DNA from 4 places in the Streptomyces sp. NPDC055506 genome. Region 3 is predicted to be linked to each of the others. Evidence: riboswitches for the same ligand, from Rfam matches in the RefSeq annotation. Region 3 holds a riboswitch; each other region holds the start of a gene.
The links. Region 3 has a riboswitch for cyclic di-AMP ahead of ACWIF2_RS30670 (transglycosylase family protein). Riboswitches for the same ligand answer to the same signal wherever they lie in the genome.
Positions count from the first base shown of each region.

Region 1: another riboswitch for cyclic di-AMP. It lies ahead of ACWIF2_RS24915 (M23 family metallopeptidase); the one in region 3 lies ahead of ACWIF2_RS30670 (transglycosylase family protein).
Region 2: another riboswitch for cyclic di-AMP. It lies ahead of ACWIF2_RS34360 (NlpC/P60 family protein); the one in region 3 lies ahead of ACWIF2_RS30670 (transglycosylase family protein).
Region 4: another riboswitch for cyclic di-AMP. It lies ahead of ACWIF2_RS05910 (transglycosylase SLT domain-containing protein); the one in region 3 lies ahead of ACWIF2_RS30670 (transglycosylase family protein).

Region 1 is NZ_JBSHKH010000070.1:38,149-41,562, forward strand. Features, by position in the region: gene ACWIF2_RS24910 (alpha-galactosidase) at 1-963, shown strand, start outside; cyclic di-AMP (ydaO/yuaA leader) riboswitch at 1,294-1,450, shown strand; gene ACWIF2_RS24915 (M23 family metallopeptidase) at 1,455-2,378, shown strand; gene ACWIF2_RS24920 (DUF6250 domain-containing protein) at 2,565-3,281, shown strand.
Region 2 is NZ_JBSHKH010000138.1:17,049-20,462, reverse strand. Features, by position in the region: gene ACWIF2_RS34365 (SLAC1 family transporter) at 1-399, opposite strand, end outside; gene ACWIF2_RS34360 (NlpC/P60 family protein) at 476-1,648, opposite strand; cyclic di-AMP (ydaO/yuaA leader) riboswitch at 1,657-1,815, opposite strand; gene pcrA (DNA helicase PcrA) at 2,120-3,414, shown strand, end outside.
Region 3 is NZ_JBSHKH010000107.1:14,366-17,779, reverse strand. Features, by position in the region: gene eno (phosphopyruvate hydratase) at 1-1,271, opposite strand, end outside; gene ACWIF2_RS30670 (transglycosylase family protein) at 1,532-2,227, opposite strand; cyclic di-AMP (ydaO/yuaA leader) riboswitch at 2,232-2,398, opposite strand; gene ACWIF2_RS30665 (transglycosylase family protein) at 2,627-3,414, opposite strand, start outside.
Region 4 is NZ_JBSHKH010000009.1:39,920-43,333, reverse strand. Features, by position in the region: gene ACWIF2_RS05915 (polyprenyl synthetase family protein) at 112-1,122, opposite strand; cyclic di-AMP (ydaO/yuaA leader) riboswitch at 1,632-1,802, shown strand; gene ACWIF2_RS05910 (transglycosylase SLT domain-containing protein) at 1,806-2,576, shown strand; gene ACWIF2_RS05905 (HAD family hydrolase) at 2,540-3,388, opposite strand.

The DNA of each region.
Region 1 (3,414 bases), on a different contig from region 3:
CTCGGCATGCGGTTCGGGATCTGGGTCGAGCCGGAGATGGTCAACGCGGACAGCGACCTGTACCGCGCCCACCCGGACTGGGTGCAGTACCAATCGGGACGAAAGCGGACGGAGTTTCGCAATCAGCTCGTACTGAACCTGGCCCGCGAGGACGTCCAGGAGTACCTGTGGGAGCAGCTCGACGGACTGCTCTCCAGCGCACCCATCGACTACGTCAAGTGGGACTTCAACCGTTGCTTCACCGACGCCGGCTGGCCGGACGACCCCTACCCGCAGCGGCTCTGGGTCGACCACGTCCATGCCCTGTACGCCCTGCTGGACCGGTTGCGGGCGGCCCACCCCGGTGTGGCCTTCGAGTCGTGCTCGGGCGGCGGCGGCCGGATCGACCTCGGGGTGCTGGGCCGCACGGACCAGGTGTGGACCTCCGACAACACCGACCCGCTCGACCGGCTCGCCATCCAGCACGGCTTCAGCCAGATCCATCCGGCCCGGGTCATGGCCGCCTGGGTCACCGACAGCCCGAACGCCATGCTCAACCAGCGGGCCAGCTCCCTGCGGTTCCGGTTCGTCAGTGCCATGGCCGGTGTGCTCGGAGTGGGTGGCGACCTCACACGGTGGACGGCGGAGGAGCTCGCCGAGGCGCGGGGCTGGGTGGAGCTCTACAAGGAGATCCGGCCCGTGGTGCAGCGCGGCGACCTGTACCGGCTGCGGGCGCCGGAGGGCGGCTCGAGCGCGGTGCAGTACGTCCTCGGTGACGAGACCGTCGTCCTCGCCTGGCTCCAGGCGCAGCGCTACGGCGAGCCCGTTCCGGCCCTCCGGCTGCGGGGTCTCGACCCGACAGCAGTGTACGAATGCCTCGAAACGGGCGAAGTTCACCGAGGGGTCGTACTCACTCACCACGGACTGCGGATCGGTCTGCGCGGGGATCTGGATGCCGCGGTAGTCCGCCTTCGGCGCAAGTAGCCGTTCTGTCCGGATCGGGTGGATAAGGCGAATAAGGCACTTCAGGTGTTTAGGTATAACGTGCCCCGATCGTAAAGGAGATGAGGTCGGGGTGCGTGACCATCGTCATATTCGTGACGATCTGTTGTCGTCATGTTCACGTAATTCTTGCGTTATTCAGGGGCATTGAGGCGAAACAGAGATCGGAAATCCACGCTCGGTGACGGGAAATGTGCCGACGCGTCAAGAAAAACGCCCTCACGGGCAACCGCAAGCTTGTCCCATTGCGTCTCGGTCGCTTACGTTCCACACCAATCCGGACGGACGCCTAATCCTGCCGCCGCCCGGAGCCCCACACACTCACCCGTGTATGGCAGGAGCGGGGGACCCACAGGTAAGACGCCTGTTCCGGTTCCCGGAACGGCTTGGGGTTCAGCCGCACTTCGGCGCGGCCGGGCATCTCCAGCCCGCACCCGACAGCTCACCTCGCAGGCGCCGGAGAGGAATTCGCCATGCCCGCGAAGGGTAAGCACCGCCGCCCGAAGTCCCAGCGCTTCACCCGCTCCATAGCCGTCGCCGGAACCGGTGGGGCCGCCCTCGCCCTTCCGCTCATGGGGGCCGCAGGCGCCCACGCCGCGACCCCGCAGTCGGCTCCGGAAAAGGCCGTCCAGTCCGCTCCGGCCGCAGAGAAGAAGGCCGCCGGAAAGGCCACGGGCGCCCACACGTACACCGTGAAGGCCGGCGACTATCTCGCGAAGATCGCCGACGACCAGAACGTCAGCGGCGGCTGGAAGAAGCTCTACAGCGACAACCGTGACGCCGTCGGCTCCGACCCGTCGCTGATCCACCCGGGCCTGAAGCTCTCGATCGGCAAGAAGACGGCGAGCGCGCCCAAGACGCAGTCGTCCGCGCCCAAGGCGGCCGAGAAGCCCAAGGCGTCGGCTGAGAAGTCGTCCGCCTCCGAGTCGGCCCCGAAGGCCGACACCGCCGCGAAGCCGGCCGCCGCCAAGCCGGCCGCCGAGGCCTCCGGCTTCAGCCTCCCGGTGGACGGCGCCGCCGTCGGAACCCCGTACCACATGTCCGGCAGCATGTGGTCCAGCGGCTACCACACCGGTGTCGACTTCGTCGTCCCGACCGGCACCTCGCTCAAGGCCGTCGGCGCCGGCACGGTCGTCTCCGCCGGCTGGGGCGGCGCGTACGGCAACCAGGTCGTCATCCAGCTCGAGGACGGCAAGTACGCGCAGTACGCCCACCTGTCCCAGCTCTCCGTCTCGGCCGGCCAGACCGTGACGGCCGGGCAGCAGGTCGGCCTGTCCGGTGCGACCGGCAATGTGACCGGACCGCACCTGCACTTCGAGATCCGCACCTCGCCGGACTACGGCTCGGACGTGGACCCGGTCGCCTACCTGCGCTCGCACGGCGTCTCCGTGGGCTGACCCCTCGCACGACCACCTGCCTGACACGCAGCCGAAGGCCGGACCCCGATCCCCGGGTCCGGCCTTCGGTGTGTGCGGCTGCCGGTCGACTCAATCGATCGGCCCTCAAGGGATCGACAGAAGGCGGCAGTTGGGACACAGTGATCCCGTCGTGAGTGCAAGCGCTTTCTGAAGGAGCCGTGTCCCGTGCCGACCACCCGCAGAACGTTCGGAGCCCTGGCGGCCGGAGCCGCGCTGGCGACCCTCGCCCCGTCGGGGAGCGCCCACGCCGCACCCCGGCGCCGCCGCCTCATCGCCCACGACGACTTCTGCCACGGCCTCGGTCGGTGGGCGGCCGAACTCCAGGACGGCGGCTCCGTCACCGCCTCCCGCGGCGTCCTGGACATCGACGTACCGGGCGGAGCGACCGTCTGGTTCAGGCGGCGTCTCGAGGGGCCGTACGTCCTCGAGTACACCGCCACGCCCGTCTCCGAGGGCGGGGTCAACGACCGGGTCTCGGACCTCAACAACTTCTGGAACGCGACCGACGTCCGCTCCCCGGAGGACCTCTTCGCGACGCCGCGCGGCGGGGCGCTGGAGGAGTACGACCACCTGACGACGTACTACGCCGGGTTCGGCGCCAACTACAACACCACGACCCGGCTGCGGCGTTACGTGGGCCAGGCCGGTGTGCGCCCACTGGTCTACGACTACACCGAGCCGCTGCTGGTCCCGGGCGAGCCGAACCGGGTCCGGATCGTCTCCGACGGGTCGACGGTGCGGTGGTGGAACAACGGGCGGCTCGTCTTCGACTACACCGATCCGCAGCCGTACACGAGCGGGCACTTCGCCTTCCGGACCGTGTGGAGCCATTTCCGGATCACGGGCTTCCGGGTCTGGCGACTGACCCCGGAACGTCCGTGAGGGGCGGCCTATTCCGGAGTTGGCGAAGCCTTTAGGAGTGGCTTATCTCACCGCCCGTCAACCCCTTCCTACGGTCGCGTAGGTCACATTCGAGGGTGAATCATGAGCGGCTGTGGCAGACGATTCGAAGAGT
Region 2 (3,414 bases), on a different contig from region 3:
CTCCCCGCCCTGCGGGACGAGGACGAGCGGCACCGGCCAGAGCAGTACGGCGAGCACCAGCAGCGTCACGGCCAGAGCCTGGGAGCCGGCCGCCGAGAAGGCGGCGCCCAGGACGGCCGTCGCCGCCACGGTGGTGAGGGCGGTCGTCATCACGCTCTCGAGGACGCCCGGCCTGCGGGTATACGCCCGCCACCTGGTCCCGGCCCGCAGCAGCCGCAGGGTGAAGTCCGCGGCGAACAGCAGCCAGGCCGCGCAGGCCAGGCCGAGGGTGATGCGTGAGAGGACCTCGTACCCGGCCAGATCCAGACCGACCGACAGGGTCCCGGTCGCCAGCACGGCGGCACTGGCCGCCGGAGCACGCTGCGCCCACCAGGCGACGGAGGGGGAGTGGCCGGGCATGGGGCCGATGCTAGGAGGCCCCGCGCGCGTTACGGGCAGGCCACGCGCGCGGGGTCCCAAAAACCTGCGAGACCCGTCAGGCCGGCCGCACCACGCTGTGGATCGACGACTCGCCGTCGTAGTAGATCGACTCCTCGCGCACGTATGTGCCGGGCTTCGGAGCGTGGATCATCATGCCGTTGCCGATGTAGATGCCGACGTGGGTGACATCGTCGTAGAAGAAGACCAGGTCACCGGGCTGAGCGTCGGCCAGGGGGACCGTGGTGCCGGCGTTGACCTGGTCGTACGTCGTGCGCGGCAGGGTCACCCCGGCGGCCTTCCAGGCGCCCAGGGTGAGGCCGGAGCAGTCGTAGGAGCCGGGGCCGGTGGCGCCCCAGACGTACGGCTTGCCGATCTGGGCGCGGGCGAAGGCGAGCGCCTTGTCGGCCTTGGTGGCGTACGAGGAGTCGGGCGCGGTGGACGACGAGGACGAACCCGTCGAGGAGGAGCCGCTGTCCTGCTGCTGGGCGGCCTCCTGCTCCTGTTCCTGCTGCCTCTGCTGCTCGGCCTGCTGCCGGGCCAGCTCGGCGGCCTTGCGGGCGGCCTCCTCCTGCTTCTCCTTCTCGATCGCCGCGAGCCGCGCCTTCTCCTCGGCGGTCAGCTTCGACAGCAGCTCGCGGGCGTCGGCGAGCTTCCTCTGGACGGTCGCCTTGGCCGTCTTCAGGTCGCCCTGCGACTCGGTGAGCGTCTCGAGGCTCTCAGCGGCCTCCTGACGCTTCTCCATCGTCTCTGACTGCTGAGTGATGTAGTCGTCGACCGCCACCTTCTGACGGCCGGTCATCCGGTCCATCAGCTGGGTCTGGTCGAAGTAGTCCTGCGGGGTGTCCGCGAGCAGGAACGTCGCCGTGTCCGGGGTGGAGGCGCCGGTGCGGTACTGGGCGGCGGCGAAGGTGCCCAGCTCCTCCCGCGCCTCGTTCAGCTTCTGGGTGCGCTTCGCGACGTCGTCGAGGAGAGTGTCGACGCGCTTGCGCTGCTTGGCGGTCTTCTCCTTGGCGCCGTTGTACTTCTCGGTCGCGGACCCCGCCTGGCGGTAGAGGTCGTCGACCTTCTTCTCGACTTCCTCCAGGCTGGGCTTGTCGTCGGCCTCGGGGGCGGCGTTGGCCGACTGGGACAGCAGGGCCACGGAGGTGAGGGCCGCCGTCGCGAGGGCGGGGGTCCGTATGCCTGCAACGCGCGAACCCGTAGGACGCGACTTGCGGTGCGACGCCAAGGGAGGCGACTCCTTCCATGCTCCGCCTACCGGGTTAGCTGTCGGGTTCGGGCGGGTGGTTCGGAAGGGTTGCCCTACGGCCGTCTCCGGAAAAGGAGTCGGGCCGATTCACCCCGGGGTCTCGGTTGGGTCCCCGGCTCTGGCTGCCGCTGCGGCACGCCTGACTCGGCGGAGGCCACGCGGCCCGGCGACGTTCGCCGGTGGGGGTCGTGTGACCTCCTCGCACGGTAGCCAACTCGTGTGGCCCTTGTGAAGGTTGATGGGTGATATGCCCGATACATTTCCGTGACCTTGCTCATGAGCATCGCCGAGAGTGATCGTTCGAGGGGGGTTGGTCACTGTTCATGCGTAATTGTGAAGGCCGTAGCGGCCTGTGATCACGTGCACCTGGAGGGTGACAGGGGGGTCCTTTCGGCGATGTTCTCAGGGCGGCGGCGGGCTGTCAGTGGGGCGCCCTAGACTCGGAGAGCGATGAGCAGCCTCTTTGACGACAGCTTCCTGGCGGACCTCCAGGCCCAGCGGGGCCCCGCGGACGAGCCCCCGCCGCCGCCCGAGGACGATCATGTGCCGGAGCCCGTTCCGGATGATCTGTTCGGCGGGAAGTTCGACGTGCCGCCGGACCGCGACGCCTACTACCGGGACGGCGCCGCGCGCCCGCCGGTGGACGCCGCCGCGCTCCTGGAGGGGCTGAACGACAACCAGCGCGCCGCCGTCACACACTCCGGCTCCCCGCTGCTCATCGTGGCCGGCGCCGGCTCCGGCAAGACCCGTGTGCTCACGCACCGCATCGCCCACCTGCTCGCCGAGCGGGACGTCCACCCGGGCCAGATCCTCGCCATCACCTTCACCAACAAGGCCGCCGGCGAGATGAAGGAGCGTGTCGAGCAGCTCGTCGGCCCGCGCGCGAACGCCATGTGGGTGATGACGTTCCACAGCGCCTGCGTCCGCATCCTGCGCCGGGAGAGCAAGAAGCTCGGCTTCACCTCGAGCTTCTCGATCTACGACGCCGCCGACTCCAAGCGGCTGATGGCCCTGGTCTGCCGCGACCTGGACCTCGACCCCAAGCGCTTCCCGCCGAAGTCCTTCAGCGCCAAGATCAGCAACCTGAAGAACGAGCTGATCGACGAGGAGGACTTCGCCGCCCAGGCCGGCGACGGCTTCGAGAAGACCCTCGCCCAGGCCTACGCCATGTACCAGTCGCGGCTGCGCGAGGCGAACGCCCTCGACTTCGACGACCTGATCATGACGACGGTCAACCTGCTGCGCGCCTTCCCGGACGTCGCCGAGCACTACCGCCGCCGCTTCCGCCACGTCCTCGTGGACGAGTACCAGGACACCAACCACGCCCAGTACGCCCTCGTCCGGGAGCTCGTCGGCACCACCGAGCACCCCGTCGACGTCCCGCCCGAGGCGGAGGTCCCGCCCGCCGAGCTGTGCGTGGTGGGTGACGCCGACCAGTCGATCTACGCCTTCCGCGGCGCGACGATCCGCAACATCCTCCAGTTCGAGGAGGACTACCCGGACGCGACGACGATCCTGCTGGAGCAGAACTACCGCTCCACCCAGACGATCCTCAGCGCGGCCAACGCGGTCATCGAGCGCAACGAATCCCGCCGCCCCAAGAACCTGTGGACCAACGCGGGCACGGGCGCGCAGATCACCGGCTATGTCGCCGACACCGAGCACGACGAGGCGCAGTTCGTCGCCGACGAGATAGACCGTCTCACCGACGCGGGCGAGGCGAAGGCCGGCGACGTCGCCGTCTT
Region 3 (3,414 bases):
AAGCGCGGGAAGGCGCTGCGGCCGGCGTAGACCGCCGCGTCGTCGAGGATCTCCTCGATGCGCAGCAGCTGGTTGTACTTGGCGACGCGCTCGGAGCGGGCCGGGGCGCCGGTCTTGATCTGGCCGCAGTTGGTGGCGACGGCCAGGTCGGCGATGGTGACGTCCTCGGTCTCGCCGGAGCGGTGGGACATCATGCACTTGAAGCCGTTGCGCTGGGCCAGCTCGACGGCGTCCAGGGTCTCGGTCAGCGAGCCGATCTGGTTGACCTTGACCAGCAGGGCGTTGGCGGCGTTCTCGTCGATGCCGCGGGCGAGGCGCTCGGGGTTGGTGACGAACAGGTCGTCGCCGACGAGCTGGACCTTGTCGCCGAGCTTCTCGGTGATGGTCTTCCAGCCGTCCCAGTCGTCCTCGAACAGCGGGTCCTCGATGGAGACCAGCGGGTACGCGTCGACGAGCTCGGCGTAGTACTCGGTCATCTCGGCGGCGGAGCGCGTCTTGCCCTCGAAGGTGTAGGCGCCGTCCTTGTAGAACTCGGACGCGGCCACGTCGAGCGCGAGGGCGATCTGCTCGCCGGGGGTGTAGCCGGCCTCCTTGATCGCCTCGAGGATGAGGTCGAGGGCCTCGCGGTTGGAGCCGAGGTTCGGGGCGAAGCCGCCCTCGTCGCCGAGGCCGGTGGCCAGGCCCTTGCTCTTCAGGACCTTCTTCAGCGTGTGGTAGACCTCGGCGCCCCAGCGCAGGGCCTCGGAGAAGGACTCCGCGCCGATCGGGGCGATCATGAACTCCTGGATGTCCACGTTGGAGTCGGCGTGCGAGCCGCCGTTCAGGATGTTCATCATCGGCACCGGCAGCAGGTGCGCGTTCGGGCCGCCCAGGTAGCGGAACAGCGGCAGGTCGCTGGCCTCGGAGGCGGCGTGGGCGACGGCGAGGGAGACGCCGAGGATGGCGTTGGCGCCGAGGGAGCCCTTGTTGTCGGTGGCGTCCAGGTCGAACATCGCCTGGTCGATCAGGCGCTGCTCGGTGGCGTCGTAGCCGACGAGCTCCGGGCCGATCTGCTCGATGACCGCGAGGACGGCCTTCTCCACACCCTTGCCGAGGTAGCGGTTCGAGTCGCCGTCACGCAGCTCGATGGCCTCGAAGGCGCCCGTGGAGGCGCCGGACGGGACGGCGGCACGACCGGTGCTGCCGTCGTCGAGGCCGACCTCGACCTCGACCGTGGGGTTGCCTCGGGAGTCCAGGATTTCCCGGGCTACGACGACGTCGATGGACGGCACGAGCATCTCCTTCTTATGTGACGCGGGTACGCGGGTCGCGGGGACCCGGCGAGGTGCGGGCCGTGGTGGCTCGCGACATGAGCCTAACCGGCTCCGGCCGATCGGCCACCGGGTCGCCCACCCCATGGACAGAACCGAGCGTAAATTGTTTCCGAACGGAACAAAGACGGTTGTGGAAAAGCCGGGCAGAAAAAACCCCCGCCCCGGCGCGCGTACGGGGGGAACACGCACCGGGGCGGGGAGCCCTTGAGAGCTGCTGCTTACTTCAGGTGCAGCTGCTGGCCCGGGTAGATGAGGTTGGCGTCCTCGACGATGTCCTTGTTCAGCTGGAAGAGCTTCTCCCAGCCGCCCTCGACCTTCTTGTCCGACGCGATCGAGCTGAGGGTGTCACCCTTGGCGACCTTGTACTCGCCGTCGCCCTTCTTGACCTTCTTGCCGGTCGGGGTGGTGACGGTCTTCTTGGCGGCCGGGCGCTCGTCGGAGCGGGAGGCCGGCTGCTGCTCGGTCTCGCGGGACTCGGTGCTCTGCCGGCTCTGCTGCGAGGAGCTGCCGGAGTCGTCCGAGGAGGAGCCGCCGCTGTAGCCGGCGCTCGACAGGCCCTTGCCGCAGACCGGCCAGGCACCCTTGCCCTGGCCCGCGAGGACCTTCTCGCCGATCTCGATCTGCTGCTCCTTGGTGGCCTGGTCGGCGGTGGCGGCGTACTTGGTGCCGCCGTAGCCGGACCAGGTGGAGGCGGAGAACTGCAGACCGCCGTAGTAGCCGTTGCCGGTGTTGATGGACCAGTTGCCGCCGGCCTCGCACTGGGCGACGGCGTCCCACTCGGAGGCGGTGGCGGCGGAGGCGCCGCCGGCGGCCATCAGCGGGGCGGCGACAGCGGCGCCGGTGACACCGGCGACGGCGATGGCACGGCTGGCCTTGGACGGACGGCGGTGCTTGCCCTTGCTGGAAAACAGCATGGAAGGATCCCCTCACCGACGCCTGCGAGGTGAGCTGTCGGGTTCGGGCCGGTTGAGTTGCCCGGCCGCGTCCCTCCCGGGACACGGCTTCACCCCAAGCCCTTCCGGCGCAACTGGCCGGTCGGGCACCTACCTTGGGTCCCCCGCTCCTGCCTACGGCGCTTGACGCGACGACTGTTCCCGTACGGCCGCTGGCAGGATTCGGCGTTGCGGCAGCCGGGGCTCGTGGTGACGAGCGGTCCCGACCGTAGCCACGCGATCCGCCGAATTTCAAAGCCGATCAGGGCTTCTGAGATCTATCTCTCACGGGCCCCAAACGGGACATTCGCCGCGAAATATGACGCGAACTCGCGCGGTTTCGGGGCGACTTCCGCCCCCGTTTCCGCACTGCCCGAACAGCTACTTCTCGTCCGCTTCGCCCTCGACCGTGAGCTTCTGACCGGGGCGGATGAGGTCCGGGTCGGTGCCGACGGCCTTCTTGTTGCCGTCGTAGAGCTCGTGCCATCCGCCGCTGATGTCAAGGGAGTCGGCGATGGACCAGAGGCTGTCGCCGATACCCACGATGTAGGCACCCTCGGACGAGTCGTCGGAGCCCTCGTCGCCGCGCGAGGCGTGACGACCCGTGGACTCGTCCGTGCGGCCGCTCTCGGGCGCCTGGGTCTCGTCGGCGCTGGGGCCGCGATGACGGCCGGAGCCGGTGTCGGTCCCGTTCTCGGCGGACCGCGAAGAGTCGTCGTTCTGCCGCGAGTTGTCGGACTTGTCACCCTCGGGCGTGGCCGACGGGGAGCCGCTGGGCTCCTGACCCTGCGTGGCGGAACCCTCGGATTCGGGCGACTTGTCGGGCTTGGCGGTTTCATCCTCTGAGGTCGACGACGCGTCAGGCGACGGCGAGGCGGACGACGAAGGGGACGAGCCGAGAGAGTCGAGCAATCCGGACGAGTCCGATGAACCGGACGAGTCGGATGATTCAGAGGTGTCCGACCCCTTGTCCTGCTCGAGGCCGGAGAGCAGTCCACAGGTGCGCCAGGCACCGGCCCCCTGGTCGGCGAGGATTCTCTCGGCCACGGCTATCTGCTGGGAACGGCTGGCCAGGTCGGCGCTCGGGGCGTAGTCGAGGCCGCCGTTGTTCTCCCAGTCCTCCTGCGACAACTGCAGCCCGCCGAAGTATCCGTTGCCGCTGTTCTGGC
Region 4 (3,414 bases), on a different contig from region 3:
CATCTGACCAAATCGGCCAGGGAGATACGTCAGACCGCGGACTCAACTCCACGTACTGCTGGGGTATGACACGGAGGGGCGGCTTCTCCCCCGACCCGTAGGGGTTGCCGGTCAGCCGGCCCGGTGCACCACCGCGTCGCACAGCTCCACGAGTGCCGTCTTCGCGGCGCACTCGGGCAGGGGGGCCAGCGCCGAGCGGGCGTCCTGGGCGTAGCGGACGGTGTCCTTCCGGGCCTGCTCCAGCGCCGGGTGGGCGCGCAGCAGGCGCAGGGCCTCGGCGTGCCGTTGGTCGTCGGTGAGGTCGGAGTCCAGCAGCTCGCACAGGGCGATGTCGTCGGCGAGCCCGAGCCGGGCCGCCCGCTCGCGCAGCCGCAGCACCGGCATCGTGGGGATGCCCTCGCGCAGGTCGGTGCCGGGGGTCTTGCCGGACTCGTGGGAGTCGGAGGCGATGTCCAGGACGTCGTCCGCGAGCTGGAAGGCGACGCCGAGCCGCTCGCCGTACTGGGTCAGCACGTCCACGGTCGTCTCGTCGGCGCCGGACATCATCGCGCCGAACCGGCACGACACGGCCACCAGCGAACCGGTCTTGCCGCCCAGCACGTCCAGGTAGTGCTCGACGGGGTCGCGGCCGTCCTGCGGTCCGGCCGTCTCCAGGATCTGCCCGGTCACCAGCCGTTCGAACGCCTCGGCCTGCACCCGCACCGCCTCCGGACCGAGGTCGGCCAGGGTGTGCGAGGCACGGGCGAAGAGGAAGTCGCCGGTGAGGACCGCGACGGAGTTGTCCCAGCGGGTGTTCGCGCTCGCGACCCCGCGGCGCACCGTCGCCTCGTCCATCACGTCGTCGTGGTACAGCGTGGCGAGGTGGGTCAGCTCCACGACGACGGCCGACGGCACGATCCCGGGCGCGTACCGGTCGCCGAACTGGGCGGAGAGCATCACGAGCAGCGGACGGAACCGCTTGCCGCCGGCCCGCACCAGATGCTGGGCGGCCTCCGTGATGAAGGGCACCTCACTCTTGGTGGCCTCGAACAAGCCTTCCTCGACAGCCGCCAACCCGGCCTGGACATCGGCTTCCAGAGCCTGGTCCCGCACGCTCAGCCCGAACGGCCCGACGTCGGTCACGAGGGGTCTCCTGTCTGCTGTGTCTGCCGGTGATTACGCGGATTGTCGATAGGTCGCTGCCATCACTCGAGTCAGCGTATCCGGTCACGTTTCGATCACCGCCAGCGCCCATGGTTACAGGCCGGGTGGTATCTGATCACGACCGTTATGTTTTTGATCGGGCCATAAGAACAGACATTTGTCGACTTACCAGTCGATAGTGAGATATTCACGATTTGCCATGACGATTGAGCAAATCCCCTTTGACGGCAATTGCCCCACAGGCTTGTGATCAGTGAGTTGAATCACGTTAACCCCTTTGTCGCGCCACCCCGGCATCGACCCGTACCTCCTTCAGCCGAACGCCAGTTGAGCCTTGGCTCTCGCAAAGGATCAAGCGGACCAAACACCCCTGACCAAGGTCAACCGCGCGATATGTGACTCCGGCGCTTGTTCCCGACATGTGCTCTCGCATACGTTCCCGGCCTGTCCGGCGGACGCCGAATCCTGCCGCCGCCCGGACCCCCACACGAACCGACTCACTCACGCAGGGCAGGAGCGGGGGACCCAGGTAAGTCGCCGGTCCGCACAGCGGCACGGCTCGGGGTGAAGCCGCGCACGGCAGTACACCGCCGTACGCGGCCGGGCACCTCCCGGCCCGAACCCGACAGCTCACCTCGCAGGCGCCGGAGAGGAATATCGCCATGGCCGGACGAGGCAAGCACCGTCGCCCCAGAACCAACCCGCTCTCCCGAGGTGTCGCGATCGCCGGCACCGGCGGAGCGGCACTGACCCTCCCGCTCCTCGGAGCCACCTACGCGAGCGCCGCCGAGGCGCCGCAGAGCGCCCCCGCCGTCGCACAGTCCGTGCCCCAGGCGGCCCAGCCCAAGTCGCTCTCGTACACCGTGACCAAGGGCGACACGCTCTACCGCATCGCGGACAAGTACGACGTCTCGGGCGGCTGGAAGAAGCTCTACAAGGACAACCGCTCCGCCATCGGCGACGACCCGAAGCTGATCCACCCGGGCCTGAAGCTGAAGGTGTCGACGACCAAGGCGGCCGCCACGAAGAAGGCCACCAAGTCGTCCGCCAAGCCGGCCGCGAAGCCCGCCGGCGGCGTCGCCAAGGCCACCCAGGCCTCCGCGAAGACCTACGCCGACAACCTCGACGGATGGATCCGCGAGGCGCTGGACATCATGGCGCAGAAGGGCATTCCGGGGTCGTACGACGGCATCTACCGCAACGTCATGCGCGAGTCGTCCGGCAACCCCCAGGCGATCAACAACTGGGACTCCAACGCAGTCAAGGGCACCCCCTCCAAGGGCCTGCTCCAGACCATCGACCCGACCTTCCAGGCCTACCACGTGGACGGCACGTCGTGGGACCCGTACGACCCGGTCGCCAACATCACCGCGGCCTGCAACTACGCGGCCGACCGCTACGGCTCGATCGACAACGTCAACGGCCCGTACTGAGCCGTCCCGCCCAGCAGTCGCTCGAGGACGACGGCGATGCCGTCGTCCTCGTTCGACAGGGTGATCTCGTCGGCCACGGCCTTGAGTTCGGGATGGGCGTTCGCCATCGCGACGCCGTGGCCGGCCCAGTCGAACATCGGGATGTCGTTGGGCATGTCGCCGAAGGCGATGGTGTCCGCCGGCCGCAGCCCCAGATGCTCGGCGGCCAGCGCCAGGCCCGTCGCCTTGGTGACCCCGCACGGCTGGAGCTCGACCGTGCCGGGCCCCGACATCGTCACCGTCGCCAGTGAGCCGACCACCGAACGGGCCGTCGCCGCCAACTCGTCGTCCGTCAGGTAGGGATGGCGCAGCAGCACCTTGCTGATCGGCTCGCACCACAGGTCGTCGCGCCGGTCGACCCGTACGGCCGGCAGGGTCGGGTGCGGCATGAGATAGCCCGGCTCGATGAGCGTGAGCCCGTCGACCCCGTCCTGGTCGACCGCGGCGTACACCTGCCCCACCTCGGCCTCGATCTTGCCGAGCGCGGTCTCCGCCAGTTCCCGGTCCAGGGTGATGGACCACAGCAGCCGGTCCGCGCCGGCGTCGTACACCTGCGCGCCCTGCCCGCACACCGCGAGCCCCGTGCAGCGGAGGTCGTCGAGGAGCGGTCGCACACGCGGCGCCGGCCGGCCCGTCACCACGAGGTGCTGGGCACCGGCCTCCGCCACCCGCGCGAGCACGGCGAGCGACCGGTCGGAGAGGGTGTCGTCGCCGCGCAGCAGCGTTCCGTCCAGGTCGGTGGCGATGAGTGAATATGCGATGGGTGCGGCCATGATCTGAGAATACGGACAGCGCGCCC